Linked DNA regions of Chlorobaculum tepidum TLS. The protein of the gene in region 2 interacts with the protein of the main gene of each other region in a pairwise test. Links are inferred from orthologs where the notes say so. Each region holds a gene or a part of one and is shown on either strand. Other genes may lie near its edges.

Evidence for each region.
Region 1: the proteins of priA (region 2) and AYT24_RS08800 interact in binary tests that used the Escherichia coli proteins (3 or more experiments, as listed by UniProt). The link is inferred for Chlorobaculum tepidum TLS from one-to-one orthologs.

The regions. Positions count from the first base shown.
Region 1 is NC_002932.3:1,833,840-1,848,954, reverse strand. What follows is about bases 8,220-11,012. They hold AYT24_RS08800 (single-stranded DNA-binding protein), read right to left. Parts: upstream 9,964-11,012; coding sequence 9,475-9,963; downstream 8,220-9,474. Other genes in these bases: AYT24_RS08795 (dihydroorotate dehydrogenase electron transfer subunit), read right to left, coding at 10,045-10,839; holA (DNA polymerase III subunit delta), read right to left, coding at 8,409-9,449; AYT24_RS08810 (NAD-dependent epimerase/dehydratase family protein), read left to right, coding at 8,220-8,373. Also shown: bchH (magnesium chelatase subunit H), read right to left, coding at 1-2,607; AYT24_RS08825 (hypothetical protein), read left to right, coding at 2,817-2,996; AYT24_RS08820 (TonB-dependent receptor), read right to left, coding at 3,093-5,627; AYT24_RS08815 (aminotransferase class I/II-fold pyridoxal phosphate-dependent enzyme), read right to left, coding at 5,927-7,129; more of AYT24_RS08810, read left to right, coding at 7,372-8,219; AYT24_RS08790 (TRC40/GET3/ArsA family transport-energizing ATPase), read left to right, coding at 11,164-12,381; AYT24_RS08785 (chlorosome protein C), read left to right, coding at 12,503-12,922; AYT24_RS08780 (bacteriochlorophyll c-binding family protein), read left to right, coding at 13,077-13,316; AYT24_RS08775 (hypothetical protein), read left to right, coding at 13,570-15,115. UniProt on the Escherichia coli protein: Plays an important role in DNA replication, recombination and repair. Binds to ssDNA and to an array of partner proteins to recruit them to their sites of action during DNA metabolism. Acts as a sliding platform that migrates on DNA via reptation.
Region 2 is NC_002932.3:1,109,843-1,125,186, reverse strand. The notes cover bases 7,238-10,259. They hold priA (replication restart helicase PriA), read right to left. Parts: upstream 9,953-10,259; coding sequence 7,523-9,952; downstream 7,238-7,522. Other genes in these bases: adk (adenylate kinase), read right to left, coding at 10,085-10,259; AYT24_RS05385 (DoxX family protein), read right to left, coding at 7,238-7,426. In the rest of the region: DNA repair protein RadA, read right to left, coding at 1-1,120; AYT24_RS05415 (DUF3109 family protein), read left to right, coding at 1,353-1,916; rpoN (RNA polymerase factor sigma-54), read left to right, coding at 1,923-3,377; ATP-dependent protease subunit HslV, read left to right, coding at 3,400-3,945; ATP-dependent protease ATPase subunit HslU, read left to right, coding at 4,028-5,503; aroQ (type II 3-dehydroquinate dehydratase), read left to right, coding at 5,524-5,970; AYT24_RS05390 (tetratricopeptide repeat protein), read right to left, coding at 6,054-6,902; more of AYT24_RS05385, read right to left, coding at 6,890-7,237; more of adk, read right to left, coding at 10,260-10,741; AYT24_RS05370 (hypothetical protein), read right to left, coding at 10,757-11,527; 23S rRNA (adenine(2503)-C(2))-methyltransferase RlmN, read right to left, coding at 11,571-12,695; AYT24_RS05360 (winged helix-turn-helix domain-containing protein), read left to right, coding at 12,795-13,142; AYT24_RS05355 (DHH family phosphoesterase), read left to right, coding at 13,288-14,349; AYT24_RS05350 (leucyl aminopeptidase), read left to right, coding at 14,383-15,344.

The DNA.
Region 1 (15,115 bases), 720 kb from region 2 along the record:
CACCGAAGCGCCGTCGCGCACCAGGTCGCCGCCGGGGCCGGAGGGGAGGTACTCGCCGTTCAGAGCGCGCACGAAGCTCTCCATCTCGTGGCTGTTGTCCTGGAGTCCCTGCTTGAGAGCCACGCCCTCCTGCAAGGCGGAGTTGATCGCCGCAGCCATCTCTTCGTTGGCTTTCGCGCCTCCGGTCAGCACGCTGAAGACGTTACTGGCATTCGCATTACCGAAGATGGTCTGTTCGATAAAGTTACGGGTGATGTCGTCAACTTTTTCTCTCACCTTGAGCGCCTTTGGATCGCCTTTGCGGGCTTTGGTGGCCAGTGCGGCATAGTCGCCCCAGGTTTCGCTTTCACCGATCGCCTGCATGATAACCGAAGGCAGTGAGCGCTCGTTGCCGCGAACCTTGAGGTACTCGGAGATCGTGGTGACCTGGGTCGCGAGTTCCGGCGTTTCCCCGAACACATGCAGCGTGTTGGAGATGAGCTTGGTTTCGAGTTCGAGCAGGTAGATGTACAGGCGGCTGATGTAGTCGCTGAACGGTTCGCCTTCAAGCCTTGGGCAGTCGTCGGCCAGATTGAGGTTTTCAGCCTTTTCGATGATGGCCATCTCGGTTTCGACATCGACGATTTTTTCAAGGCCGCGCTCGCGGTAGTCGTTGAGCATCTCCTTGAAGGCCGGAAGCTCCTTGTACAGACCGGCGCGGGAGAGCGGTGGAATGTTGTGCGAAATCATGGTCGCGTAACCGCGGCGCTTAGCGATGTTGGCCTCGCTCGGGTTGTTGACCGGATAGATGTAGAAGTGCGGCACCTCGCCGAGCAGTGCGTCGGGCCAGCAGTCGCCGGTGACGCCGAGCTGAAGGCCGGGCATCCACTCGACCGTGCCGTGCATACCGACGTGCACAAGGGCGTGCGCGCCGAACTCGCGGCTGATCCAGCGGTAGAAGGCGATGTATTGGTGGTGCGGCGTGTTCTCCTTGTCGAAGAGCAGGCGCATCGGGTCGCCCTGGATGCCGAGGCGCGGCTGGACGCCGATGAAGACGTTGCCGAGCGTGAGCCCGCCGAGGAACATCTTGTCCACGCCGACCGGGGCGATTTCGCCGGGGAAGCCGCCCCAGCGAGCCTCGATGCGTTCGCGCTCGCGCTCGGTGGTGATGGCGTTGAAGGTCGCGCGGTCGATGGCGAAGCAGTCCGGCTCGTGCGCCTGGATTTCGTAATCGGTGGCGCGGTCGAGCATGGCGAGCAGCGCTTCCGGGGACTCCGGCAGTTCGCCGACGTTGTAGCCCTCGTTCTGGAGGCGCTGCAACATCTTGTAGATGCTCTTTGGCACGTCGAGCAGTGCAGCGCTGGCTTTGCGGCCCATGCCGGGCGGATAGTCGTAGACCACGAAAGCGACCTTCTTGTCGCGGTTTGCGGTGTGGCGCAGTTCAGAGAATTTTTTTGCAAGCGTGGAAAGACGGTCGAGGCGGTCAGGCACGGTGTGCAGGCGGCCATCCTTGATCGCGCCGAGAACGACGGGGCAGACTGCGCCGTCCATCTCCGGAAGGGCGTAGGTCATGGCCGACTGCAACGGCACGACGCCCTGCGTTTTCCACGAGTTGATGTCCTGGATGAAGAGCGGCTGGGAGACGACGTACGGCGCGTTGAGCTTGCCGAGAATCTCCTCGCGCGCGGCAGCCGAAGCGCCCGGCGTGGTTGCGCCGGCAGGTCCACCGACGAAGCCGAAGCCCATCATGTTGATGAGCATGTCAATCTTGGTGTGGGTGAACCACTCGCGCGCGGCCACGTGGCCCTCGACGCCCATCACGAACACCGGTAGGGGATTCAGTCCCTTGGCCTCGATGGCGCGGATGGTGTTGTCGATATACTCTTTCTCCTGCAAGAGGTGTTTGCGGAAGAAGAGCATTGCGATATTGTTGCGGGATTTGGCGTCGCGACTCTTTTTATGCAGCCACTTTTCGTAGTGGTTCAGGTCTTTCATGTATTCCGGCGCATCGGGATGGTAAAATCCCATGGTCGGTACCTCCTGAACCTTGTCTGCCTTCACGTTTACGTCGAAATACTCCGCCATGATGTAATTGAACATCGAGGCGAGATTTTCGGCGGTCGGATGCATCCAGTAGGTGTAAACCTGCATCCAGTTTTTGAAATCCTTAGCCTTCTTCGGGATCAGCGGCAGCATGGTGCGCATGATCTTCAGAAGCTTCATATAGCCGTAGAGGGCGTCCTCATCGCGGCCTTTGACGAGCATTTTGGCGACTTTCTTGACGATGTCGGGCATCCCGCTACCGTCTTCGGAAACGACGTAGTTGCCGACTTTGGTCATCTGCATCACTTCGGGCATCGACTCGTAGGCGAAGATCGTCCTGACCTTCGACTGATCGATCTGCTCCCGAAGCCAGTCTGCCTGATTCTTGAACTGTATCAGGGTGGTGAAGATGCAGTCGGCTTCGCGGATCGCCTTACCGGCCTCCGGGTTCTGGTGTTCGAGATCCTGATCGGTCCACTGAGTCAGCTCGGCGTTCTGGCCGATCAAATCTTTCACTTCTCTCCATACGCGCTGGTTGCACTGTTCCATTCCGACCACCGCGGCAATTCGGATTTTGTCGCCCATAAATAACTGAGATGTGCTTTGATTGAGGTTTTTCAGGCCACGTAATGTAATAAATCCCGCTTTGATATAACAGGCTAAAAACATGTACGAGGCTTTTTGCCGGGCTCGACAGGCGAATCGGCAGGTTGGCGCGATGCTGTTCGCCGGTTGATCCAGCAGTATTCCTGATAATGAGAAGTAGTTGCGGATCGTTCCCGGATAGTTGTTAAATGAAAAGAGTTAAGGATCAAGAATCTGGCGGTGCCGGTCGCTTGTGGCGAGCATGGAAGGCAGTGAAAGCAGTCATGATCTCTGGGGTGATCCGGAATGGCAACAATGTGATCGGGTTGAAAAATAAAGGAAATCGATACCTGGCGGGCTTCTTTCAGGTCGGCTTTATCGGCTGGTGATGTTAATGGTTACGAGAAGACAAAACGGAAGGGCTGCCACAGTGACAGCCCTTCCGTTTTTGTGCCGAGCTGGCGGCGAGACGATGTTTTGATCGATCAGTACGTCAGATCGATACCGGCGATGAAGCTGCGGTTCGGAGCGCGGAACCACTCAGCCTCACTGTACTGTGTGTTGTTGATGTTGTTGCAGGCCAGTGTGGCTGTGACGTTCTTGTTGAACTGGTACTTCAAGCCAGCGTTGAACACCACGAAATCGCCGGGATACCACTTGCCATCAGGATTGGTGTACAAGGTGACAGCCTTGTACTTGCCGACGTAACGCCCGTTGACATTCAGAGTCAGTTTTTTGGTTGCTTTCCAGGTCACGCTGGCCGAAGCCGTGTGCTCAGGCCGATAGGGCAGCCATTCCGGATCGGGGTTGTTCAGTTCTGTAGCGGTGGCCGTTGATGCATCGAACGAACGGTTTTTTGCATTCATGTAGGTATAGCCCACGCTCAGGTTCCAGTCTGTGTTTGGTCTGTAGTTCAGGTTTGTCTCAATACCCCAGATGCGAGCTTTGGTTATGTTGCCATACATGTAGGTTAATGGAGCAGCGGTAGGCCGCGACTCGATAAGGTTATCATAGTTGTTGATAAACCCGGCGATGTCGAGTGAGACTTTATCGCTGAACTGCTTGAAAATGCCAGCCTCCCATGCTGTCATGGTTTCCTTGTCAAGGTCTGGATTTGGTACAACGGTCAGGAATCCCGCATCATGCACGAACCGCTCATATAAAGACGGGGCACGGAAACTACGGCCCCAAGATGCGCGAAGTGCCATGTCGTCGGTTGCTCTGTAGTTTAAGGCGACCCTTGGGCTTAAGGCATCAACGCTTTTTTTGTTAATGGGTATCCAGACTCCCGGGGTTATCTCTACTTCATCTTTGTTGACACCGCTCCAGTCATAGCGCAACGACATCAGTGAAGTCAGCTTGTCAGTGATTTTCCACTCGTCTTGCAGGAAGACAGCAAAATTCTTTTCCTGGATGTTGTTGAACTCGTTTTTTACCGGATATTCCACAGCAACCTGAGTTGTTCTTGTGTCAACGATATTGCCGTCCACACCAAACAGAAGGCGATGGTTATCGCTGGCACGCCAATCGAGTTTTATCCCTGCGCCATAGCGGCTGTCATCCGTTTCATTGAACTCGCCGATAGTTCTGATTCTGCCGGTTGCGTATGTCTGATCAGCATCAGTGCGGTTGTACTCGATTCGCGAGGCATTGTAGGTGTAATACAGACGAGTGTCGAGTGACAGCTTGTCGCTGAGCAGGTTGACATAATTGATGCCTACCAGAGCGTTTTTCCGGCTGATCAAGTCATCGGTATAGACGTCGTATTTTGTATACGTTGACCAGGCATTTGCAAGTATATCCCATAGAAAAGGGCTAGTAGGATACATGGTTTGAGCGTACGAGAATGCCGCCGTGTGGGTGGGAAACAATCTGGCATTTACAAATACATCATACGATTGATCGAGAATTGGGGTGAATGTGGATGTCGATATTGTCGCATTGTAAGGCCACTGGTACGCATAGCCGCCGACCGTCGAGTTGTAGAACGAAGTGAGCTGCAAGTATTGCCTTGAATCGATGTCGTACCGTGCTTTGAACTTGACGTCGTTCATGTAATTCCAGGCGTTTTGGCGGTAGCCGTCGTCATCGCTGTGCGAGTAAAGGAAGTCGTATGTCCATTTGCCGGACTTGTTTCCGAAACCGGCATAGGTGTTCCAGAATACCGGGGTGAAGCCTTTGCGATATTCGCTCTCATCGCTCGATGGCGTTTTGTCGTAAAAGCCGATGCCGCTTCCCGCCTTGACTTCAAATTTGTCTGGCAAATGGCCCGTGATGTTCACTACGCCGCCCATGGCTCCGGAACCGTAGAGCGTTGCGGCTGCGCCCTTGAGCACCTCGACCTTGTCGGCAGCATTCATGTTGACCGATTGCCAGACGATTTCGCCGCTGTCCGGGCTGTTGATCGGGAAGCCGTCGTAGAAAGCGTTCACCCTGGTGCCAATACCGCCGCCATTGTAGGTATTCGATCCGCGAATCTGCAAGTTCGATGACGAGGTTCCGCCAGCGCGACTGACCACGACGCCGGGCACGTCTTGCACCACTTCATCGAGTGTCGGATTTGGTTCTTCCCTGATCTGCTCTTTGGTGACAATGTTAGCGGTAACCGGCACGTCAAGCCTGTCCTGCTTGTACAGCGCGGCGCCGACAACCACTTCCGAGGCCATGATGGTGGTCTGGCCGAGAGCGATATTCAGCGTGGCGGTCTGGCCATCGCCGAGGTTGATGACCTGCGTCGTTGGCGCGTAACCGATGCTGGTCACGATGACTTTCTGCTGTTTCGAGGCAGGAACGTTCCGGAGCACGAAGTTGCCGTTGATGTCTGTGGCGGTTGCGATGTTGGTGCCGGCGATCGATACTGCGGCGCCGACGACGCCTTCACCGTCTGCCTTGTCCGTGACGCGTCCCCGGATGACGCCATCCGCACCCCAGGTTGTCACTGGAGCCAGCGTTGTTGCAAGAAAGGTCGCCGAAAGCGCGAGCCTTTTCATGCCAGAACCCTTTGCCTGCTGCTTTTTCATAATGTGAGTATTGGGTTGTTTGTGTTGTCTGAGCGTTGTAGGACATAGCTTTCCAGCGGACAGTGGTTGATTGTTGCGATCCGCTGTTGCTCATCGGCGCGGGAGGAAGGGTATCGGTATATCTGGTCGTACGCATCATCGCATCATGTTGTGGGACGTGCAGAACGTTGTAAATTTATGGTGAATTAACGCAAACTCCAAAGTATGTCGTTTTGCTGATGGTCTGTTCGCAGAAAAAAAAGCCCTGCGGGTTTCGCAGGGCTTTGATGGTAATCAATGGCATGATTTGACGCAACGCTTTATATCACGCCAAGTTCGCGTCCTATGGAGCAGAATTCGGTAATGACCTTGTCGAGGTGCTCTTTTTCGTGGGTGGCCATGAAGCTGGTGCGGAGCGCTTCGTGGCCAGGCATGACGCCAGGCCGGATGAAGGCATTGACATAGACTCCGGCATCGAAAAGCTTTTTCCAGAAATAGAGCGTTTTCATCTGATCGGCGATCAGCACGGTTACGATCGCCGTACGAGACGGCATAAGCGTGAATCCGGCTTTCAGCAATCCCTGGCGAACGTAGTCGGTGTTGGCGATCAGGCGTTCGGTCAGTTGCGGCTGCTCGCGGATGATCTTGAGAGTCGCCAGCACCGCCGCAACGCTGGCGGGAGTCGGAGAGGCGCTGAAGATGAGTGACGAGGCGGTGTGCTTGATGTAGTTGATGACCGAGCGCTCACCGACGACGTAGCCTCCGAGCGAGCCAAAGGTTTTGGAGAAGGTGCCCATGATGAGATCGACCTCGTTCACCAGCCCGAACTCCGAGGGGGTGCCGCGTCCGCCCTTGCCGATGACGCCGACGGCGTGCGCGTCGTCAATGACGATGCGGGCATTGTACTTTTTGGCCAGCGCCACCAGCGCCGGAAGATCGACGATTTCGCCCGAGACCGAAAACACGCCGTCCGAAACGATCAGCTTGCCTGCGCTTTCGGGAATGTTCTGAAGCACGCGCTCCAGGTCGGCCATATCGTTGTGCCGGTAGCGCACCTGATTTGCGCCGCCGCCAATCGCCATGATCGACGCGGCGACGAGGCTCGCGTGATTGTCGCGGTCAGCAACAACATACTCTCCTCGTTGTACGAGGGTTGGAATGATGCCCTGGCCGGTCTGGTAGCCGGTGCTGAACAGCAGGCAGCACTCTTTTTCGAAAAAGTCGGCAAGCTGCTCTTCAAGTTCGATATGAAGCCTGACGGTTCCGGTCATGTAGCGCGAGCCGGAACAGCTCGTGCCGTATTTCTTGATGGCGTCGATCGAGGCCTGCTTGACGTTCGGATCGTTGGTCAGGCCAAGGTAGTTGTTCGAGCCGGCCATCACGAGCTTCCGGCCCTCGAAAGAGACGACCGGCCCTTCGGAGTCATCTATAGGGCGAAAAAAAGGATATACTCCCAGTGCTTTGACTTCGTCGGCAAGGGTGAAATCCACACACTTTTTGAATATATCTTTCGTTTTTTCCACAGTTTGCGGTTTTACTTCCACGTTTTTGCCAGGCACTTGAAATTGATGATGGAGCTCTTCCGCAAATCGTGTTAGCAAGGCTTGAGCAGTATTGCGGATTCTGCTATGAAACAGAAATGTATTAAAATTTTCATTTTTTTGATAAACAGGGCTGTGTTTTTTGTCCGCTCGTCAGGGCGTTGTCTGTTGGTGTGCACGGGCAGTAAAGGACGGTAATTTCTGGATAAAAGAGGATAATGTTTATGGACGGAGTGATTCTGGTTACCGGTTCGACCGGTTTTATCGGCTCGAGAATGGTCGATGCCCTCGTTGGGCAGGGCCGGCGGGTGCGGGTACTGCTCAGGCCTGAAAGCCGCAGCACATTGTCGGCGGGATATCGCGAAGGCGTTGAAGAGGTTTGCGCCGCTTACGGCGATCCGGAAGCCCTCGGGAGAGCGGTTTCTGGCGTGGCATCGATCATCCACCTTGCCGGCGTGACCAAAGCGGTCGATGAAGCAGGATTTGCCGAGGGAAACGTGAGGCCGGTTGAAAATCTGCTCGAAGCGGTGAAACGCCACAATCCGGGGCTTGGCCGTTTTTTGCTGGTTTCGTCGCTTGCCGCCATGGGCCCGGCATCGTCACCGTCTCCGGGCGTCATGGAATCTGACCGGCCTCGCCCGGTGAGCGCTTACGGGCGCAGCAAGCTGCTCGGCGAAGCGGTTGCGCGGCGACACGCCGGAAGCGTTCCGCTCACCATTGTTCGGCCACCTGCCGTGTACGGTCCTGGCGATCGCGATATTCTCGAAGTTTTCACCATGATGAAGAACGGATATCTGCTCTCGGCGGGTCCCGGGCGACGCCAGCGTTTCAGCATGATCCATGTCGATGAGCTGATCCGCGGAATTTTGCTCGCACTTGACTCGGAAAACGCCGCCGGTCAGGACTATTTTATCACCTCGCCTCGCGGCTACGCCTGGGACGAGGTGATCGCGGCGGCCCGTCCGGTGCTCGGTTTCAGGCGACTGCTTCGCCTCAACCTGCCGAAGCCGCTGGTGTTCGGTTTGGGCGCGGTGCTCGGCGGCGTTGCTAAGTTGACCGGCTGCCCAGCTCTGATCAACAAGGACAAAGCCAATGAACTGGTGCAGGATTTCTGGGTATGCAGCCCGGAAAAAGCGGAGCGGGAACTCGGGTTTACCGCGAGCATTCCACTGGAAACGGGGGTTCCCGAAACGTTGGTGTGGTACCGGCAGCAGGGGTGGCTGTAGAGAACAGCTGTTCACTCAAGCCGCTGCTGTTTTCCTCAATTGAAGAGTTGCTGCATCAGTTTGAGCAGGGTGAATCTGTCGTCGGGCGAGGGAATAATGCCTTTGAGGGCGGCATCGGCGTCACGCAGGGCGAGAATGGCATTTTCGGTTTCGGCGGCGCTGAACTGGCGGGCGTAGCCGATGAAGTTTTTGGCGAAATACTCCTGGCGTCCGTACATGCCGAGCATCGCTGCTGTTTCCTGAAGGGAGAGTTGCTGTGCGCCCGGTGTCTGGAGCTTCCATATCCGCAGGAAAAAGGTGGTCAGGTAGCGCACGATGTTCATGAGCCCCTCTTTCTGCCCCTCCTGCTCCATGATCATCAAAGCGATGCCGCTACACTGCCGGAGGTTCTTGCTGACCAGTGCTTTTTCAAGCTCGAAGACATTATATTTTCGAGAGATGCCGACGCAGTCGCAGACGTCGTCGAGGGTGATGCGCCGTTCGGGGCGTTTGTTCGAGGCGTAGAGCGTGAGCTTCTCGATCTCCTGGCAGATCAGCCTCGATGATGGCTCGATGTATCCCGAGAATGTTTTCAGGGCTTCCGGCTCGAACTCCCATCCCGCTTCCCGGGCTCTTTCAGCGGCGAAGATCTCCGCATTTTTGATCGCCCCGAAGTCATGGCGAAACGCTTTGAGATGTTTGTACGGGGCTTTTTCAAGCTCCGTTTTTTCGATCTCGTCTGCATCGAGCACCAGCACGGTAAATGACGGCGGATCGGAAAGATAGCTCAGGAGCGACTTCTCCTGCCGCTGGCTTTCCGTTTTGTCGGTCACCTTTTTCAGCTTGTCGAACTGGCGGACGACGACCAGCTTCTTTTCGGTGAACATCGGGTATTCTGAGGCCGCTGAAACGATCTGGCCGAGGGTGAGGTCTGGCCCGTACAGGACAAGCGTGTTGAGGGCAGCCTCGTTTTCCGAAGGGAAAATGGCCGCCTTCAGTTGCGTTTCAATCTCCTCCTTGAGCCAGCTTTCCGGACCCTGAAAAAAATAGACAGGGGCGATTTTGCCTGAGGCAATCTGTTTTTTCAGGTCAGCCATGCGGGGTCAGTGCCGGAAATTCTGGTCAGAAAGGCAAGTCGTCTTTTTCAAACTCCTGTGCTCCGCCAGATGATGGGCTTGCGCCGTAATTGCCGGAAGATGGTTCCGGCCTCGACGGACGCGAGTAAGATGGGCGATTCTGCGAATAAGAAGCGTCGCTCGTGCCGCCGCCGGAATCTTTTGCTCCGAGCATCTGCATATCGGTGCACACGATTTCCGTCGCGTATTTCTTGTCACCAGTCTTGTTGTCATCCCATGAGCGCGTTTGCAAGCGCCCTTCGATATAAACCTGACGTCCTTTCTTGAGGTACTGGCTGCAAATGTCGGCCAGCTTTCCCCACGCGACGATCCGGTGCCATTCGGTGCGCTCCTGGAGGTTGCCACTGCTGTCCTTGAAGCCCTCGCTGGTTGCAAGGGTGAAATTGACGACGGACTGGCCCGATGCGGTTTCGCGGCGTTCAGGATCGTTACCAAGGTGACCGATCAGCATTACTTTGTTCAAGCCTCTTGCCATAGTATGGTGCGGGATTTATGCAATTTTCTTGTTGTTGGTTTCGCCCACAACAAGCTACATGATTATTTGTTATTGTTCAAGTCAGGTGGTGAATCGGTTGCCGTCGATGACGGGCCCTTCTCGGCAAAGCAGAATGCTCTCCTTTTCCCCATCGGCGTTGCTGAGTTCGACCATGCAGCCGTAGCAGATACCGACGCCGCAACCCATGATCGACTCGAGCGACAGCTCGCACGGAAAGGCGCGAGCACGGCAGAAGCTGGCGAGCGCCTTGAGCATCGGATTGGGGCCGCAGGCGAACACCTTGACCCGTCCGGCGTCCGTTTGTTCAGTCAGATATTTTTCGAGCAGCTGGACGACATTGCCGTGAAACCCTTCGGAGCCGTCGTCGGTGGCGGTGCTGACGTTGGACAGGCTGGTGGTCAGGAGATCGGAACGGCTCCGGCCACCCACCAGGTGATGGAATGGAATGCCAGCTGCGGCCAGTGTTTTTTCGAGGAACAGCATCGGCGCGGTGCCAATGCCGCCGGATACCAGCAGGGCGGTATCGAAATCTCCGGTGCCGGTGCCGAAAGAGTTGCCGAGTGGGCCGAGCACCAAGAGGCTCTCTCCGCAGGATGCTTCGCAGAGCAGCGCGGTGCCTCTTCCGACGTTCTTGACCATGACATCGATGATGTCGCCCTGCACGTTATGGATACAGAAGGGACGCCTGAGCAGCGGCTGATCGGCGGCGTTGATCTTGATATTGACGAAGTTGCCCGGCTTTGCGGCAGCGGCGATTTTGGGGCACGGCATCGACAGGATCGAAACGCCAGCTCCAGCAGGCCGGATGGCTGAAATGCGGGTTCTGACGTCGGAAATAGCGCTGGTTTGAAGCATGGGTGCGAGCGTTTCGGATTGCGGTTTTCAGACGAGCGGAGCAATTTTGGTCTACAGCCGTCCCGCTTTTGAAAAGTATTTGACAATAATTAAGAGTCCCTGTCGGGATTTTGCAAATGAGTATCCCCGGCCAACACTTGTCTTAATCAAGATAAGCGATTGAAAAAAAATCATATAATAATTCGCGAAGTTCGGGAATACGTTGCTGTGTCGCAGTGCGGTAGGGCTCTGCATGTGCGATGTGGTGAATGTTCCTTTGCAGAATGATGTGAGAAGTATATCTTAACGATCTTGGCTGTACAATAAACTTCCAATGCCTGGTTCATGCGAATATTAACTTTTACTGGCAAGGGTGGTGTGGGCAAGACAAGCGTCTCGGCCGCCACGGCAGTTCGTCTTTCCGAAATGGGTCACCGCACCCTCGTGCTTTCCACCGACCCCGCCCACAGTCTTTCCGATTCGTTCAACATTCAGCTTGGCGCCGAGCCGACCAAGATCAAGGAAAACCTTCACGCCATCGAGGTGAACCCCTATGTTGACCTCAAGCAGAACTGGCATTCTGTACAGAAGTACTATACCCGTATTTTCATGGCCCAGGGCGTCTCCGGCGTCATGGCCGATGAAATGACGATTCTTCCCGGCATGGAGGAGCTTTTTTCTCTGCTCCGCATCAAACGCTACAAATCCGCCGGTCTCTACGATGCGCTTGTGCTTGATACGGCGCCGACCGGTGAAACCCTTCGCCTGCTCTCATTGCCCGATACTCTTTCGTGGGGCATGAAGGCGGTCAAAAACGTCAACAAATACATTGTCCGTCCGCTCAGCAAACCGCTTTCCAAGATGTCGGACAAGATTGCTTACTACATTCCTCCGGAAGACGCCATCGAGTCGGTTGATCAGGTGTTCGACGAGCTCGAAGATATCCGCGAGATTCTGACTGACAACGTCAAGTCAACCGTCAGATTGGTGATGAATGCTGAGAAGATGTCAATCAAGGAGACCATGCGCGCCTTGACCTACCTGAACCTCTATGGTTTCAAGGTCGATATGGTACTGGTCAACAAACTTCTCGACGCGCAAGAGAACAGCGGTTACCTTGAAAAGTGGAAAGGTATCCAACAAAAATATCTCGGTGAGATCGAAGAGGGATTCTCTCCGCTGCCAGTCAAAAAGCTGAAAATGTATGATCAGGAGATCGTTGGCGTGAAGTCGCTGGAGGTCTTCGCGCATGACATCTACGGCGATACCGATCCGTCCGGTATGATGTATGACGAACCGCCGATCAAGTTTGTCCGCCAAGGAGACGTGTATGAAGTTCAGCTCAAGCTTATGTTTGCCAACCCTGTCGATATCGACGTGTGGGTGACTGGTGATGAGTTGTTTGTGCAGATCGGTAACCAGCGTAAGATCATCACTCTGCCGGTCAGTCTGACTGGTCTGGAACCCGGCGATGCCGTTTTCAAGGACAAGTGGCTCCATATTCCGTTTGATCTCGAAAAGCAGGGGCAGCATCACCGCACGAGGGAGTATAACAAGGCATAACGCGTGGCTTGGTTCTGTTTGAGCATGGCTGATTTTTTTATTAGGTTTAAGTAGATGTAAATTTCACCATAAAACCAGTAACCGGTGGCTGCACCGGCCGTCGGCAAAAAGGAGAAGTACCATGTCAGAATCGTATCAGAAACTTCGTAAGGACTTCAAGGAACTTGATTTTACCGACAGGCTGACCTTTCTTGCGGAAAGCCTGCTCCTGACCGGTCAGAGCGCCATCGTTGGCGGGCTTGAGGTCGCTGGCAGGGTTGTAGAAACGGTTACGGGAACAGTTGGTTCTTTGATCGATGCATCTGGTATCACCAATATACTTGGTGGTTCGGGCGGAGTTGTTGGGGAAACCATTGATCGCGTTGCGATTACCGTGAAGGACGTGTCCCGTTCGGCAGGTGAGCTGTACAACGATGCAGTGAGGAATGTCGAAAACGCGACCAGCAACGCGGCAAAAGCGGTTGGTGATGTAGGGGTTTCGGCGTCTGAGGCAGTTAAGAACATTGCTGGCTCATTCCAGAAAACAACCGGAAACAAGTAAGGCCGTTTTCCCCGGCGGCCATCGCCAAGGCATAGAGGCGGTTGGCCCATGAAATCTTTTATTTGTGTTTTTTCGTTTATTCGATTATTTTTGTCTTAGAGTCTCAATTTTAATTTTTGTTTTTTCCGTCAATTAAATTCCAAAAGGAGGAGTTATGAGTGGAGGAGGCGTCTTTACCGACATTTTAGCCGCCGCAGGCCGTATTTTCGAGGTTATGGTCGAAGGTCACTGGGAAACCGTCGGTATGCTTTTTGACTCGCTGGGCAAAGGCACCATGAGGATCAACCGTAATGCTTATGGTTCCATGGGTGGTGGCAGCCTTCGTGGTTCTTCCCCCGAGGTATCCGGCTATGCCGTTCCTACCAAAGAAGTTGAATCGAAGTTTGCCAAATAAGCAAACCGTTCAGCCGGTTTTCAGAAGCAGTGACAGGTTTTCCGCCTTCACTGCTTTTTTGTTTACAAGCTTTCCTTCGCAATTCCTCCTTTGTTGCCGCTTTCCGCCTTTTCTGCTGCTGGCTGCCGCTGGCCGTCATACCCTGCTTTTCTGTCTCTTTGTTACGTAATTTATTTTTGTTTTCATATTTTAGTTGTTCGGTATTCCATCGATGATGAACGGGTATTACAGGTAACGTGACCGGAAGCGGTAAATGGCTAATATTTCTCTCTATATCTCAGGACAGACAGAGCTGGATGACGTCTCCGAGTTTTTCCAGAAGCGGTTGATAGGCAAGGGTGAAACTCCCATCGCTTTTTTTGACGGGGTGTTTTACGAGTCTCATCAGGAACGGGTGGGCAACATCGTGTATCAGGATTATCTGATCTATACCGACAAGGCCCTCTACCTCTGGGCGCGAGGAGCTTCGAAAGACTTTCTTGACCGGTTCAGCCTTGGTGCTGTTTCGGTCAACAGCCGCAATAAGGACAGCGCTTTCGCGACCATGAATCTCAAGATCCGTCGTGAAGGCAAGGAGCCGATCTACGTGATTTTCGACATGGTCGAGATTCGTGAGGCCGATACAATCGTCAGGCTTCAGACTCTCGTCGAATCGATTATCGAGGATTATCTCGGTATCAATTACCGTCAGGAAATTCCCCAGGATACTGCGGACAGGATTTTTCAGGCAGCAAGGACGCTCTGCCCGCCGAGACAGATCGCTCTTCAGCTCGATACTCCGCAGGCTCCCACGCCTGACGCTGGTATTGGCTATGGGCAGGATCTGCTCGAACAGTATCGTGCGTCTGCTGGTTATGAGCAACCGCAAATGCCTTATCCGCCGTACCAGCCTTCGGGCACTGGCGGGGCGAGTCCCCGTTCCATGGGGTCGCAGGATGCCATGCGTGGTCTGGAGTCGATGTTGCCGGCTGATCCCGCATCACTGAAACGGATTGCCGAACAGATCAAGAATATGGTTGGCGATGCTCCGTTCAAGATGCGTGACCAGGTGATGAAAGATTTGCAGCATGTGCCTGGAGACATGGCCACGGTGCTGAACGCCCTGAACGAGCTTCTCTCCAATATCGCAGGCAATCCTATGGCCGAGCGTTTCGTCATGAACGCAATCAAAACCGCTGTAGCCAACGACGGGGTGCTTGGTTCTCTCAGCAAAATCATCAAGATGACCGGTTTCGGCAGCGGCGGTGGAAAAAAGAGTTCGAGGCCACCGGCGAACGAGTCACCTCGAGAGGAGCGTAGCACTGCGAAGGAGCGGAAATCGCCGTTTGTCGATGAGGAGCCGGATGAGGACGGTTCGACGATTCGCCGCAAGAAGATCAGCATCAAAGATGATGACAATCATACTGGTGCTGATTTATTCGCAGGCAATGACGAGCCGATCACTTCCCGCGAGAGTCGTCCACCAGTTTCCCGCAGCAGCGTTCCGGATGACAGCGATTCAGGCGCGGAACCGGGTGGGCGTCGCAAGAAGCTTTCAATCAAAATGGAGGACGACAACGAGATCGCCCGGAAGCTGATGAGTTACGACGAGCCCGAGCGTGAGGCACCGTCACCTGCTCCAGTCGAAGCATCATCAGCCGTAAGCACTGAAAATGGTTCCGGGATTCGTCGCAAGAAGATCGCGATCAAAGCCGAAGAGGGCAGTGGCGCGGAGGCGGATATTGCCCGGAAACTGATGGATTACGACGAAGCATCACGCAGTGCGGTTACATCTGCGTTGTCTGGCGAAGTTCCGGGAA
Region 2 (15,344 bases):
CGGCGGCGGCGATGGCCAGGTCAGCCGCCGGTTCGACCAGCTTCAGGCCGCCTGCGATCTTGACGAACACATCCTGTCCGGCGGTCTGGAACTGCAACCGCTTTTCGAGCACGGCGAGGATGATCGCGATGCGCTTGAGGTCAAACCCCGTGCTGATGCGCTGCGGCATCGAGTAGCCGGTGCGCGACACCAGCGCCTGCACCTCCACCATCAGTGCCCGCGACCCCTCAATTCCAGCCAATACGGCGGTACCCGGCACGTCCGTCCGGCGGTCGGAGATGAAAAACTCCGATGGGTTCGAGACCTCGGTTAACCCCTCCTCCCCCATCTTGAAAACGCCGATTTCGTTGGTTGGGCCGAAGCGGTTCTTGACCGAGCGGATGATGCGGTAGCGCTGGTAGTTTTCGCCCTCGAACTGCACGACCGTATCGACCATGTGCTCCAGCGCCTTCGGCCCGGCGAGCGACCCCTCCTTGGTGATGTGCCCGATGATGAGCAAAATGAAGTTCTGCTCCTTGGCCGCGCGGATGAGCGAGGCGGCGCACTCGCGAATCTGGGTGATGGTGCCCGCCGAGCTCTGGTAGTCGCTCGAATAGACGGTCTGAATCGAATCGACGATGACCATCTCCGGCTGCTCATTCGCGATGGCATCGAGAATCCGTTCGAGCGCAACTTCGGAGACGAGGCGGAGGTTTGGTGCCTTGATCGAAAGACGCCTGGCGCGTTCGCGGATCTGATTCGGCGACTCTTCGCCCGCAACGTAGAGCACCTTTTTGCCCGCCAGGCGCGGTACGAGCTGGAGCATCAGCGTTGATTTACCGATGCCCGGTTCGCCGCCCACCAGAATCGCCGAAGCCTCCATCAGTCCGCCGCCGAGCACGCGATCGAGTTCACCGATGCCGGTCAGCGTGCGGTGAAAACCGGATGGCGCGTCGTCGTCGAGGTTCTGCACTTCGGGCATGGAGCCGGCGGGGCGCTTCTTGCGGACTTTGGCATCCGGCTCTTCCAAGTGGGTTTCAACCAGTGTGCCCCAGCTCTGGCACTCGAAGCAGCGCCCCTGGTATTTCAGCGAAACGGCCCCGCAGGCGGAGCAGACGTAACGAACGGTGGATTTGGCCATGAAGCGGTTTCTGTCGTTTTTGTCACCGAGTTTCCGGCGTTGGAAGTTTCGGTTCGATTGATTACATAGGGTGTTCTTACGCAGAAGCGTCGCTGTTTCAGTGCAACGTCCTTGCTCGCTGCGCCGTTGATAGGTACAGTGAACGATCAAAGTAAAAAGATAGTGAAGACTCCTCAAACGCTCAGGCAGATTTTCCAGCCCTCGTTTTTCATCCACTCCTTCCTTGCTAAAGATGTCAGTTGTCTCCATTGGTGAAGTTCTCGTTGACCGCGCGGTGCTCGATGCGCGGTTCAGTTGCAATCTCGACCTGTGCCACGGCGACTGCTGCGTCGAGGGCGAACTCGGCGCGCCAATTGACGATCGGGAAGCGCGGTTCCTCGAATCCGCCGTCGAGCCGCTCCGTTCGATGCTGCCGGAACGGAATCTCCGCTACATCCGGCGTCATGGCTGCGCGGAGGTCTATCAGGGAAATCTCTACACCAAAACCATCGACGGGCGGGAGTGCGTCTTCGTCTATCACGAAAACGGCAAGGCGCTCTGTGCTGTCGAAACGGCGTGGAAGAAAGGGCTGCTCGATGCGACCAAACCGTTGTCGTGCCGCCTTTTCCCGATCCGGGTGCGAAAAAAGTTTGGATTGGACTATCTTGTTTATGAACAGCACACCATGTGCCGTGATGCCCGTCGTCAGGGGGCTGAACAGGATGTCAGGCTGATCGATTTCCTCGAAGCGCCACTTGTTGAAAAGTACGGACACGACTGGTACATGAGCTTGAAGGAATTTGTCGCATCCATCTGAGGTATCATGGCGGAGATGAGGCTACAACAGCGCCAGACCGCCCAGTTGTCGGCGCAGCAGGTGATGACCAACCAGTTGTTGCAGCTGCCGCTGATGCAGCTCGAGCAGCGGATTTACGACGAGGTTCAGGACAATCCCATGCTCGAACTGGTCGAGGAGCGTCGTCAGGACGATGGAGCGGCTGGTTCCACTCAGGCGGCTACCGCTGATTCGGCGGAGATGTTCGATTCGGTCTCCCGCTTCGAGCGTTCGTCGATGAAGGTTCGCGCCGATGGAGGGAACCGGGAGACCGTTTCTGCCGGCAGGACTAGCGGCTCGGCTTCGGGCGGCGAGGAGCGTTTTTTCCAGGCGGTGCAGCACGACACGCTTCACGAACGGTTGTTGCGCGATCTCTCGCTCCAGGAGGGGATTGGAGAGCGCGAGGTGCGCATCGCCGCCGAGATTCTCGGCAACCTCGACAGCGATGGCTATCTGACCGAACCGCTGGAAGTGATCATCGATGGGCTTCGACAGTCAGATATCGATGCCAGCGAGGCAGATGTTCGCGAGATACAGCAGAAAATCTGGTATCTCGATCCGCCCGGCGTGGCGGTGGCCAATCTTCGCGAACGCCTGCTGGTTGAACTTTCGGTGTACGAACACGAGCACGATCCCGAAGCGGTCGGCGTTGCGCGAACGATCCTCAATGAAGCGTTCGACGACTTCATGAACAAGCGCTTCGACCGGCTGCTGAAAAAGCTGAATCTTCAAAAACGCCAGCTCGAAGCCGCTATCGATGTGATCACGTCGCTTGATCCGCATCCGGGTGAAGCGTTTTTCGATGAGGGAGGGCACTACATTTCGCCCGATTTCATTGTTATCTACGAAAATGGCGCGTTGACCGCGGTTTTGAACGACCGGAGCAGTCTGTCGGTCAGAGTGTCGGACGAGTATCGGGAGGTGCTTGCGAAGCGGAAGGTGCCAAAGGAGGATCGGCAGTTCATGCGCCAGAAGCTCCAGCGGGCCAATGAATTTGTCACTGCCCTGCAAGTCCGGCGGCAGACGCTGCTGAAGGTGATGGAGGCGCTGCTGGTGGCGCAGGCGAAGTTTTTCATCGACGGCCCGCGCTATCTTCAGCCGCTTGTCATGAAGACGATCGCCGAGCAGACGGGCTACGATATTTCAACCATCAGCCGAGCGGTGAACGGAAAATACGTTCAGACCCGTTTCGGGGTGTTCGAACTGAAATATTTTTTCAGCGGTGCGGTATCGACCGACGAAGGCGAGGAGCTGTCGTCGAGGATCATCAAGCAGCAGCTTCGCGATCTGATCGAGGGGGAGAACCCGGTCGAGCCGCTCAGCGACGACCGGCTGGCGGAATTGCTGAGCGGAAAAGGGGTGCAGATCGCCCGCCGCACGGTTGCAAAATACCGTGAACAAATGCAAATTCCAGTTGCAAGATTAAGGAAAAAAATAGGTTAATCATTATTTCGACTACGACTCCATGGGCTACGAAAAACCGCAGATACGATCGACTACCGTTATCGGCATCATCAGGGATGGCAAGGCTGCGCTTGGCAGCGACGGTCAGATGACGCTTGGTAACACCGTGATGAAGCACTCTACCCGCAAGATACGGAGCCTCTACCAGGGCCGGTTCATTACCGGATTCGCCGGAGCCACCGCTGATGCACTGACGCTGCTCGACCGTTTTGAATCAAAGCTCGAAGCCTACAGCGGCAAGCTCGACCGCGCCGCCGTGGAGCTCGCAAAAGACTGGCGTACCGACAAGTACCTGCGCCGTCTCGAGGCGATGCTGGCCGTTGTCAGCACCGACAAGGCGCTCATCATCTCCGGCACGGGCGACGTCATCGAGCCTGAAGACGGCATCGTGGCCATTGGCAGCGGTAGCATGTACGCATTGGCCGCCGCGCGCTCGCTCATGAAGCACACCACGCTCTCCGCAGAAGAGATCGTCAGGGAAAGTCTGCAAATTGCCGCTGACATCTGCATCTACACGAACGACCATATTGTCATCGAAACTCTGTGACCCAGCGCATCTGCGTCAAGTCGCAGCAGGTCCATTTTCATGAAATTCCCAACGACACTCAATGAACAACGATATTCAGGATATGATCCAGCCGGATGAGCCTCAGGATTTTCCGGTCAAACTCATCGACAAGGAGCAGCTCACGCCGACACAGATCGTCGAGCAGCTCGACAAGTACATCATCGGCCAGAAAGACGCCAAGAGATCGGTAGCCATCGCGCTGCGTAACCGGCTCCGCCGCCAGAATGTGAGCGAGGAGCTGCGTGACGAGATCATGCCGAACAACATCATCATGATTGGCCCGACCGGCGTTGGCAAGACCGAAATAGCCCGGCGTCTGGCCAAGCTTGCCAAAGCTCCCTTTGTTAAGGTCGAGGCCTCAAAATTCACCGAGGTTGGCTACGTTGGTCGCGATGTCGAGTCGATGATCCGTGACCTGGTCGAGCAGGCGGTGGCGATGGTGCGCAGCGAAAAAACGGAGGAGGTTCGCGAAAAAGCGGCGCTGCTGGTCGAGGAGCGTCTGCTCGACATTCTTCTGCCTCCCGTGAGCGGGCTCGAAGAGTCGGAACACGTTGGCGACGAAGAGGAGGCCGTGGTTGTTGAAGGTGACGCCGAGGTGGTGGTGGAGAAGAACCTCGAACGTGAAATCAACCGCAAAAGCCGCCAGAAGATGCGTGAGCGCCTGCGCGACGGCAGAATGGAGGATCGCCAGATAGAGCTGGAGGTCAGTAGCGACGGTCAGGGGGGCATGATGCAGATATTTGGTCCACTCGGGCAGATGGAGGAGATTGGCAACATCATGCAAGATCTGATGAGCGGTATGCCGAAAAAACGCAAAAAGCGCCGCATGACCATCGCCGAAGCCCGCAAGTATCTGGAGCAGGAGGAGGTGCAGAAGCTCATTGACATGGATGCTGTGGTCAAGGAGGCGCTTCGCAAGGTTGAGGATTCTGGCATCGTGTTCATCGACGAGATCGATAAAATTGCTGCTCCAACCACCGGCGCTGGCGGCAAGGGCCCTGATGTCAGCCGTGAAGGCGTGCAGCGCGACCTGCTGCCCATCGTCGAGGGCACGGCGGTCTCCACCAAGTATGGCGTCGTCAAAACCGATCACGTGCTCTTTATTGCTTCGGGAGCGTTCCATGTGGCGAGGCCGTCCGACCTTATACCTGAACTTCAGGGTCGTTTTCCGATCAGGGTCGAGCTGAAAAGTCTTACCGAAGAGGACTTTTTCCTAATCCTGACCCAGCCGCGCAATGCGCTGATCAAGCAGTACCGCGCCATGCTCAAGACCGAACAGATCGATCTCGAGTTCACCGAGGAGGCGATTCGCGAGATTGCACGGACGGCGGCGAAAGTCAACGAGACGGTTGAAAATATCGGTGCTCGTCGCCTGCACACCATTCTGACCAACCTGCTCGAAGAGCTGATGTTTGGGATTCCTGAAATGGTCATGGATGGCACCATCGACAGGAACATAGTTATCGACGACAACCAGGTGCGCGAAAAGCTGGGCAAGCTAGTCGCCGACCGGGATCTGAGCCAGTATATCCTCTAAGCCAAAAAGCCGGAGCAACCATGATGAGCGCAACCTCCCTTCTGGTCATGAACGGGCCGAATCTTTCACGTCTCGGAAAGCGTGAACCCGAAGTTTATGGCAGTCTCACCCTCGACGAGATCAACCGGGGGATCGCGGTCGCGTTTCCGGAGGTGAGCTTCGAGTTTTTCCAGTCGGAGCACGAGGGTGCGCTTATCGAGAAGCTTTTCGAGATCGAAGGTCGCGGCGGTTTTTCGGGCGTCGTGCTCAACGCGGGGGCGCTGACGCACTACTCGATTGCCCTGCGCGACGCCATCAGCGCCGTTACGATGCCTGTGGTCGAGGTGCACCTTTCCAACGTGCACAAGCGGGAGGAGTTTCGTCACAAATCGGTGATTTCCGCCGTCTGCATCGGTGTGATCGCCGGTTTCGGAGTCGAGAGCTACCACCTCGGCGTAAGGGCGCTGCTGGGGAGGGGTAACCGTTGAACTGGGCCGGGAGATGACTGATTGGTTGGCTCAGACAGTTTTGTCTGAGTTGATAATTGCTTGAACCTTCGCCAGTTTGTCTTTTACTTTTCCTCAATCTCTTTCGATAGCTTGGCGATCAGCTTTTTGATCTCTTTGAGTCGTCTCACGTCGCTTTTCATGAGCACCGGTCTGGTTTCGGCTATCCGCAAGGTGTTCAGGGCTTCCTGTTTTCTGTCCTCTTCGAGGTAGAGCAGGGCCAGCTCGTGGTAGTGCCGGATGACTCGCGGGTTCAGGCTGATCGCTTTCTTGAAATCCTTTTCCGCCTCCTCGCGGCTGCCTTTGGGCATTTTGCCGACGAAGGTGCTGCCCATGAAGCGGCTGAACCAGCCAATTTTCGACGCCTCGAAGTTGTACGAACCAAGCATCGACCAAGCGACGTCGTCGTTCGGGTTCAGCGCGAGTGCTTTGTCAAGCTCACGTTTGATTTCAGCAGCTCTGTTCAGTTTCTCTTTTGCACCGATTTTGTCTGCTTTCAAGGCCAGAGCGGCGGCAAGCCAGGTGTGGGCGCTGGCGTTGTTTTCGTCGAGCTGAACTGATTTTCTCGCATATTCGACCGCTTTGTTGTAAAAGGGTATCCGTTTTTTACGTTCGCTCGGGTCGATCGCTTCCGCTATACTTATGTTGAGGCGGGCGAGCTTCCAGTAGAGCGTCGAGGATTGATCGCCTGTCTGGAGCATCGATTGGTAGAGCGAGTCCGCTTTTGCGTAGTGCAGCGAATTGAATGCCTTGTCGGCGGCATCGAGTTCGGCATTGTCAATGCACTGCTTTGCTTCCGCGCCGCTGGCCGGTTGCGACAGCAGGAGAAACAGCGCCGCCAGAAGCGAACTCAAAGCGTTTGGTCCGCGGCTTTTTGCCGATAATGGAACCGGTGTGCCTGCTATCTGAACCATGGTGACTCCGGATATTTCCTGTTAAGGCTGCGGTCGAGGCCGAGCCAGTGGCCTGTCGGCAGCACGATGAGCAGTATCGAAATGGCGACCAGCGGCGGGATGGTCAGGTTGTAGTAGCCGCCAGCCGCGAAGTTGAGCAGCATGAAGAGGCCAAAGGCTGCGTTGATGCGGGTCGTGACGCCGAAGAGCAGCGCGATGCCGATGGCGAGCTCGCCGATGGTGACAATCCAGGCGATGGGCATCACCAGCGGCAGGGCGAAGTGCTCCAGATATGAGGCCTGCCACACGGCGACGGTCGCTTCAAAGGAGCTGGACGTCGAGGCCGTGGCAAGCAGTTCGTGCAGCCGTTTCGTGAAGTGATGGGCGAGAATGTCGCTCCACATCCAGCCGTGGATGATTTTGTGGACGAAGCCGTAGATGAAGAGCGAGGTGTAAAGGTACCTGAGCACCAGCACGATTATGACGCCAAGTGTCTTGAGCTTGTGTGATTTCAGATAGTTGCTTTTCCACTCGAAATCGGTCATGACTTGCTGAACAAGGGTTCAAGGTTGCTTTTCCGTGGGGCATTGTTCGTCTTGCGCTATAATTTGAATGTATCGCAAACTTACGAAAAAAGCGCATTACAGAAGATGTTGCGGATCGACATCGACCGTGATGACAAGATTTTCTCCCCGAAAAGCGCTGAGGGTTTCGTATTGTACTTGCCGAAGCAGGGCGGCTGAGAGCTTGATGCCGGTGAGCTTGATGATGAGCTGGCTGCGGTAGCGCCCCTTTATTTTGCTGATGCCCGCCGGGGCGGGGCCGAGGATCGTGCCGAACGCTTCCGGCACCAGCGGTCGCAGATGCTTCCGCAGTGCCACCGCCCCTTTTTCGGCCACCGCTTCCGATGGCGACGAACACTCGAACTTGATGAGGCGGGTGAACGGCGGGTAGGCGAGTTCGCGGCGCGTGGCCATCTCCGCCTCGAAAAAGTGGCGGTAGTCAGCCCGGATGACGTGCTGGAACAGCTCGTTGTCGCGGTTGTAGAGCTGAAGCAGCACCTCGCCGGGCATCGACGAGCGGCCCGCCCGCCCGGCAACCTGCATCAGGAGCGAGTAGATGCGTTCGGCGGCTCTGAAGTCCGGCAGGTTCAGGCCGATGTCCGCCATCAGCACCCCGACCAGCGTTACCTCTGGAAAGTCGAGGCCCTTGGCCACCATCTGCGTGCCGAGCAGGATGCGGGCGCGCTTTTCGCGGAAAGCAGTCAGCATCGACGCATGGGCGTCCTTGGTCGAGGTGGTGTCGATGTCCATCCGCAGAATCTTCTCTTCGGGAAACAGCTCTCCAAGTTCCTCCTCGATGCGCTCAGTGCCACTGCTTTTGTAGAAGAGATTTTCCGATTTGCACGCAGGGCACGTTTGGCGGAACGGTTCAATGTGACCGCAGTAGTGGCAGCGCAGGCTCCGATCGCTGGCGTGATAGACCAGCGGAATGTTGCAGTGGCGGCATTGCGGCGTGTGGCCGCAGTCGAGGCAGAGCAGGCTGCCTGCGAAGCCCCGGCGATTTTGCAGGAGGATCACCTGCTCGTCGCGCTTGAGCCTTTCGCGGATGGCGTCGTAGAGCGCGCCCGAGATCGACGGTGTGACCCGCTGGCTGCCGGGCATCCAGACCAGCTCGATGGAGGGCATTCGGGCGTTGTCGATGCGTTCGGGCAGTTCGAGTAGTGTGTACTTGCCCTCCAGCGCGTTCCGGTAGGACTCGAACGATGGCGTTGCCGAGCCGAGCACGCAGAGTGCGTTTTCGAACATGGCGCGCATCACTGCCGTGTCGCGGGCGTGGTAGCGAGGCGTGCGATCCTGCTTGTAGGCGGCGTCGTGCTCCTCGTCCACGATGATCGCACCGACATTCTCCAGCGGCGCGAAAATGGTCGAGCGAGCGCCGAGCGCGATGCGTGCCTTGCCCTGTCGCAGCCGCTGCCAGGCATCGTACTTTTCGCGGTCGCTCATGGCGCTGTGCATGATCTGGATATCGTCGCCGAAATAGTGGCGGAACCGGGCGGCGGTCTGTGGTGTGAGTGAGATTTCCGGCACCAAAACAATGGCGGTTTTGCCCTCGGCGAGCACACGGCGGAGCAACTCGATGTAAACCAGCGTTTTGCCGCTGCCAGTTACGCCGTGCAAAAGGAAAGTCCGGAATTGCTGTTCGTAGAGCGCTTTGGTCAAGGCGTCAAGCGCCTGCTGCTGGTGCGGACTGAGGGAATGAATCTCCTTTTGCGGCTCGTCGAAGCGCAGGCTTTCGCCAGAGGGCGCTGCGGTTTCGATCTTTTCGGCGAGGCCGAGAGTGACAAGTCCGCTGAATACCGTTCGTGAAATACCGCCCTCTCCGGCGCGGAATAGCTGCTCCGGGCGCGAGGCGAGCAGCTCGAACGCCTCGCGTTTCTTTGGCGAACGTGCAATGAGTTTTTCCGGTTCATCGGGCAGCGTCTTCGCCAGTTTCCATGTGGTGACCGTGCGGGGCTTCGTTTCCACGAAGCTCTTGCGGACGTTGACCAGCCCGGCGCGTTCGAGTTCCGCGATCGCGCTGTACAGCTCCCTGCGACCGAGGCGTTTGCGGAGCTGGCGCACGGTGAGCCGTTTTTCAGTCGCCAGCGCTTTCAGGATGCTCCGGCGCAACCCCGTGCTTTTGACTCGTAATTCCGGGCTTTCGAGCTGGAACCCGGCCAGCTCCACCACGTCATCGACCGTACTCCTGAGCGGAGCCGGAAGGGTGGTGGAGAGGCAGTCGATGGGGAGGGCTGCGTAGTAGTCGGCAATCCACAAAGCGAGTTTCAGCATTACCGGCGTCAGCACCGGAACACCGCTGTTGAGCAGGTCGAGCACTTCGCCCTCGATGTCGCCCTCGCCCGCCTTTTCCAGCGACCAGACATAGCCCGTGTAAGCCGACGCTTTGTGGCGGGCAAGGTTCAGCAGCACCTGGCAGCCCGGCTGAATCGTCGTTTTGAGCCCCTCCGGCATGCTCAGCCGAAAAGGCTCGTCACGATAGATTCTTTCTACATAGACAATCGCATACATCAGCAATCAGGAGTTTGAAAGAAAACGGCAACAAGGGCAGGAAAAAGATTGCTCATTCAAAGTTCATCATTCATAATGAAAAAAAGCCAGTGGTTCAAACTGGCTTTTTTTTTCACGATATGCACCCGGCAGTTAGCCGTTGAGGGTGGCGATGATCTCATCTTTGATCTGTTCGACGGTGCCGATTCCTGCGATTCTGGAGTATTTCGGAGCGTCAGCGGAGCCGTTCATCGAGAGGTTGCGATAGTAGCCGACCAGCGGTTCGGTCAGCTCGTGGTAGGCTTTCAGTCGCTTGCGAACGGTCTCTTCGCAGTCGTCGTTGCGCTGCACCAGCGGTTCACCAGTGAGGTCGTCCTTGTCCGGTACAGCTGGTGGGTTGAATGTGACGTGGTAGGTGCGGCCAGAGGCGAGATGGACGCGGCGTCCGCTCATGCGTTTGATGATCTCTTCGTCAGGGACGTTCATTTCAATGATATGGTCGATTCGAATACCCCCAGCTCTCAGGGCTTCGGCTTGGGCCAGGGTGCGCGGGAAGCCGTCAAAAAGGCAGCCATTGGCGCAGTCTGGTTGCGCTATGCGCTCTTTGACAAGGCTGATGATGAGGTCGTCCGGGACGAGTCCACCCTCATCCATGATCTTTTTGGCTGCGAGTCCAAGAGGAGTGGCTGCCTTGACAGCGGCACGCAGCATGTCGCCGGTCGATATCTGGGGTATGCCAAAAGCTTCAGAAATATATTGTGCCTGTGTTCCTTTGCCGGCGCCCGGCGCGCCCAACAGGATTATTCTCATGAAACGATAGTCTTTTTATGAATTTTTTTTCAGGGAGATGACGGTAATTTTCGGTTTGGCCGGTTTTTTCACCTCTTCGACATCCGAATCCGGGGCAGTGGTCGTCTGTGCACCGTTCGTGGCGACTGGTATGGCCTGAGATGAGATGGGGGCCTTTACAGTTTCTCCACTGTTCTTGGATGACTTGAACTCTATCTGTTTTTTAACCGGTTTTTTTAGCTCAATAGACTTGGCCTTTGGTGTGCTTGGGCGGTGTTCGAGCGTGGATTCATCGAAAAGTTGCTGGAATGCCGCGTTCGAGTTTTTCGGGTCAATGGAGCGGTGAACGTATTCATCTTCATGGACGATCTGTGGTCTGAACTCGAAATCGAGTGAGGCCAGCATCATCCGGAGCATTCTGCGGCTTTCGCCGAGATCACCCTTGGAGTCGATCCTGGTGTGGGCTTTGCCGTTGACGGTGGTGATTTTCCGGCCATTGATGTCGGTTTCTTCAACCAGCCCGAACGTGACGTCGATCTTCATACCGAGCAGGGCGAAAGAGGAAACCTCTGCGCGGATGGTTTTCATGCCACCGACCGCCGTTTTCTGGTTCTTGAGTTCCCAGCCAACCCAGCTCTCTATTTTGTTGGTGATAAAGTTGGAGACATCTTCCAGCGGACAGGAGTAGCGGCGAACCTTGAGCTCACTGAAAACTGGTTTCTCGGAGGTATGGGTTGCATTGGTGGTCAGACAGTGATATACCTTGACCATTTCGTCTCTGAAGGGAAGGAAAGAGGATAAATCCATGAGATGGGCCGGTTAAAGATTTCTTCTCGGTTTCAAACCGTTATTACCTCACAGGCCGGGTGGCCAGCTGTCCGCATGCTGCGTTGATGGTTGCACCCTGACTTTTTCTGACGGTGACGAGCAGCCCGGCATCCAGTAACTGTTGAATGAACATGGTTTTCGAGCTACTGCAACCCGGCTTGAACTTCAAGGTAACGATAGAATTATAATCAATCAAATTAATTTTGCACAACACTCTCTTTGCGAAACGAACCAGTTTGCGGGCATCTTCAGGCGAATCGTTGATGCCTTCCAGCAGCATGTAGACAAGCGTAACTGGTTGGCTGGTTACGGAGTTATAAGAGTTTATCGCTTTGGCGAGTTTGTCGAGGGTAATGTCAGCGGCGATTGGCATCATCCGTTCCCGTATGAGCTGGTCGGCGCTGTGCAGCGATATGGCGAGTTTGGTTTTGAGTCCCGACCGGGCGATTCTGTCCATTTCCACGGGCAAACCGACGGTTGAAATCGTGATCTTTCTTTCGGAGATGCTGAATTGGTAATCCTTTTCAGTCAGCGTTCCGATCGACTCAAGTACATTGTCAAGATTCAGCAACGGTTCGCCCATGCCCATGAAGACAATATTGGTCAGCCCCCGCCAGTGGCGCTTCTGCGCTTCTTTTTCAAGCAGAAATACCTGATCGGTTATTTCCGATGCCGTGAGGTTTCTTCTGAATCCCATGTGTCCTGTTGCGCAGAAGGTACAGCGGAGCGGGCAGCCGATTTGCGAGGAGATGCAGGCAGTTATCCGCTCTTCCGAAGGGATGAGAACACTTTCGACCAGTTCGTTATCCTCCAGCTTGATGAGGAATTTTGCCGTTGGATTTCCGGTCACCAAACTGGCGTCCGTCGTTTCGCGTTCGGTGCCGACAAGTGAGGCTGGATGTATAATCCATTCAGAAGCGAGTTTCTGACGCAGTTGTTTGCTGAGGGTGCTCATTTCCTCAAAACGGAGGGCCTGATTACTGTACAGCCATCGATGGAGCTGATTTGCGCGATAAGCTGGCTCTCCGAGACGGGTCAAGAGTTCGGTAAGTTCCTTTCTGCCCAGTCTTCTGATGTTCAGACGGTGGCCATGCTGTTTTTCCTTTTCTTGGGTCCGCCTCTCTTCTGATATTTCATTTTTTTCCATTTTGTTGCTTCGCTTGCTCTTGATCGAAAAAAAAAGTACTCTTATTTGTATACGACGTCAAGTCTCCTTAGTAACCGTTGAAATAATTTAAAAGAAAGAATGTCTCTGGAACCATCGAAAGACAAAAAGGATTACAATCATCAGCTTCTCGACAAGGTTATTCATGCGAGAATTCGCTTTGCAGCACTGGCTTATCTGATGAGCGTCCCTGAAGCATCGTTCGTTGACATTCGCGACAGTATCAGAGCTACGGATGGAAATCTCAGTATTCACCTGAGAAAACTTGAAGCGGCCAGGTATGTGGAGTGCATGAAGAGTTTCGAGAGCCGCAAGCCTTTGACCAATTACCGGGTGACCAGCGAGGGCCGGGAGGCTTTTGCCCGGTATCTCAGAAATGTGGAGAAATTCTGTGAAGATATGCCGGATTTGCAAGTGCAGACGGCCTGATTCCCCTTTTTTGGGTTAAGTTCAGTTATTGCAAATCCTTTCGCGTTCTGCTGATGTCCTGAAATTATCGGATTCCGTCCGTCCGATTATTTCTGTATTATATGCTCGTTTCCGTTGAGTATTTCGCAAACTATTTCCAGCGCTGATGATTATACCCGAATATGGCCGGACATTGACCCCTGAAGAGTGGAGGCCGGTCGTCGATGAGATGCTGGAAGCCACGCACATTATTTTTACCACCCACGAAAATTCAGATGGCGACGGGCTTGGCAGCCAGGTCGCCCTTGCTCTCGCACTCAAGGCTCTGGGCAAGGAGGTTGCGATTTTCAATCCAACGGAAGTGCCGCCGAACTATCTGTTCCTGAAGGAACTTCATGAGATTAACCTTTTTCGTGACCGGGACGAGGAGTCCATGCAGGAGTTTTTTCTTGCTGATCTTCTGGTTGTGCTCGATGCCAATCTGCACGACCGTATTGGCAGACTTTGGCCGCATGTGGAGTTTGCCAGGCAGATGAGCCGACTCAAAGTGCTCTGCATTGATCATCATCTCGAACCGGAGGATTTTGCCGATATCACAGTGTGCGAAACCTACGCATCTTCGACCGGTGAGCTTGTCTGTGATCTTGTTACCGCCCTGGAGCTGCGTACCGGGCAGCAGCTGTTTACTCCCGAAGTGGCTTCAGCTCTCTATGCAGCTATCATGACCGATACTGGCTCGTTCAGGTTCCCCAAGACGACACCCTACACCTATCGACTTGCCGGAATGCTGGTCGAAAAAGGGGCCGATCCTGAGCTGGTGTACGACCGCATCTACAACGCCTTGACGCCGGAGGCGCTCAAGCTGCTTGGCCTTTCGCTTTCAAATATCAAGATCATTGAGAACGGTCTGATTTCCTGGCTTTTCATCACTCAGGAAATGCTCGAACAGACGGGCAGCAAGCTGTTCGACACCGATCTTATTATTCGCTATCTTTTGAGCGTGCCTACAGTGAAGGTTGCCGTTCTCCTTGTAGAGATGCAGGATGGACGGTGTAAGGTCAGCTTCAGGTCGCGGGGCAAGATTTATGTCAACCAGTTGGCCAAACACTATGGCGGCGGTGGTCACATGAACGCTGCCGGCTGCCTGTTGAGAATGTCGGCAGAGAAGGCGCAACTTGTGATTCTTGAGGATGTCCGGAAGTTCACCCTCGAACAGGTGGACAGTTAATTTCTTTCAATTATTTCCCATTTACGTGCAAGCATGAAATGTACTGTTACGGCTAAAGAGAGCGGCCTGGTTAATGCCGATATTCTCGTCCAGTTTTTCAGCAAAAAAGAGATGAAGCGAGATGCAGGCAAAGTTCTCGCAGGTCTGGGTGTTGTTGCGAGCCCTGATGGTGACTTCAAGGCCTCTGCCGGCGAGATTGCGATGCTCTACCGGCAGGCCTCGGGCAAAGAGGCTTCGAGGGTGATTCTTGCCGGTGTCGGCGAAGGCAAAACCGCCGAGGATTATCGCAAGGCTGCCGATTCCGTCGCTCGAAAGACGGTTGATCTGCATCTTGGCGTTCTCGCCCTTGATTGCTCGCCGATCGATGATTGGGCCAAGCAGTCGAAACAGAAGCCGGAAGAGCTGGCAGCCATTCTCGTTGAGGGCGTCCTGTCCGGAGCTTATCGCTTCGATCGCCTCAAGAGCGGCAAGCTCGACAAGGAGGAGACGAAGGAAGACAAGCCGAAAAACATCGAAGAGCTGGTGCTTGCCGGATGTGGGAGCAGGCTTGAGGCGATCGAAAAAGGAGCCGGGAAAGGAATGATTATCGGAGCTTGCCAGAACAGGGCAAGAGACCTGGTCAACCTGCCGGGCAACCATCTTTCTGCCGAAGACCTTGCCGAGGCGGCCATTGAGGCCGGTAAGCGAGGAGGCTTCGAGGTGACGGTGTTTGATAAAAAGAAAATCGTCGAGCTTGGCATGGGCGGTCTTCTTGCCGTCAACAAGGGAAGTGAGCAGCCACCGACCTTTGTCATTCTCGACTACAAGCCGAAAGGCAAGGCCAAAAAGACCATTGCGCTGGTGGGTAAAGGCGTGACCTTTGATTCGGGCGGCATTTCTCTGAAGCCGGCCCAGGGGATGGACGAGATGAAATCGGATATGTCCGGAGCCGCTGTGGTGATTGCCGCAATTGAAGCTGCTGCAAGCCTTGGTCTGCCGCTCAGGGTGGTTGGTCT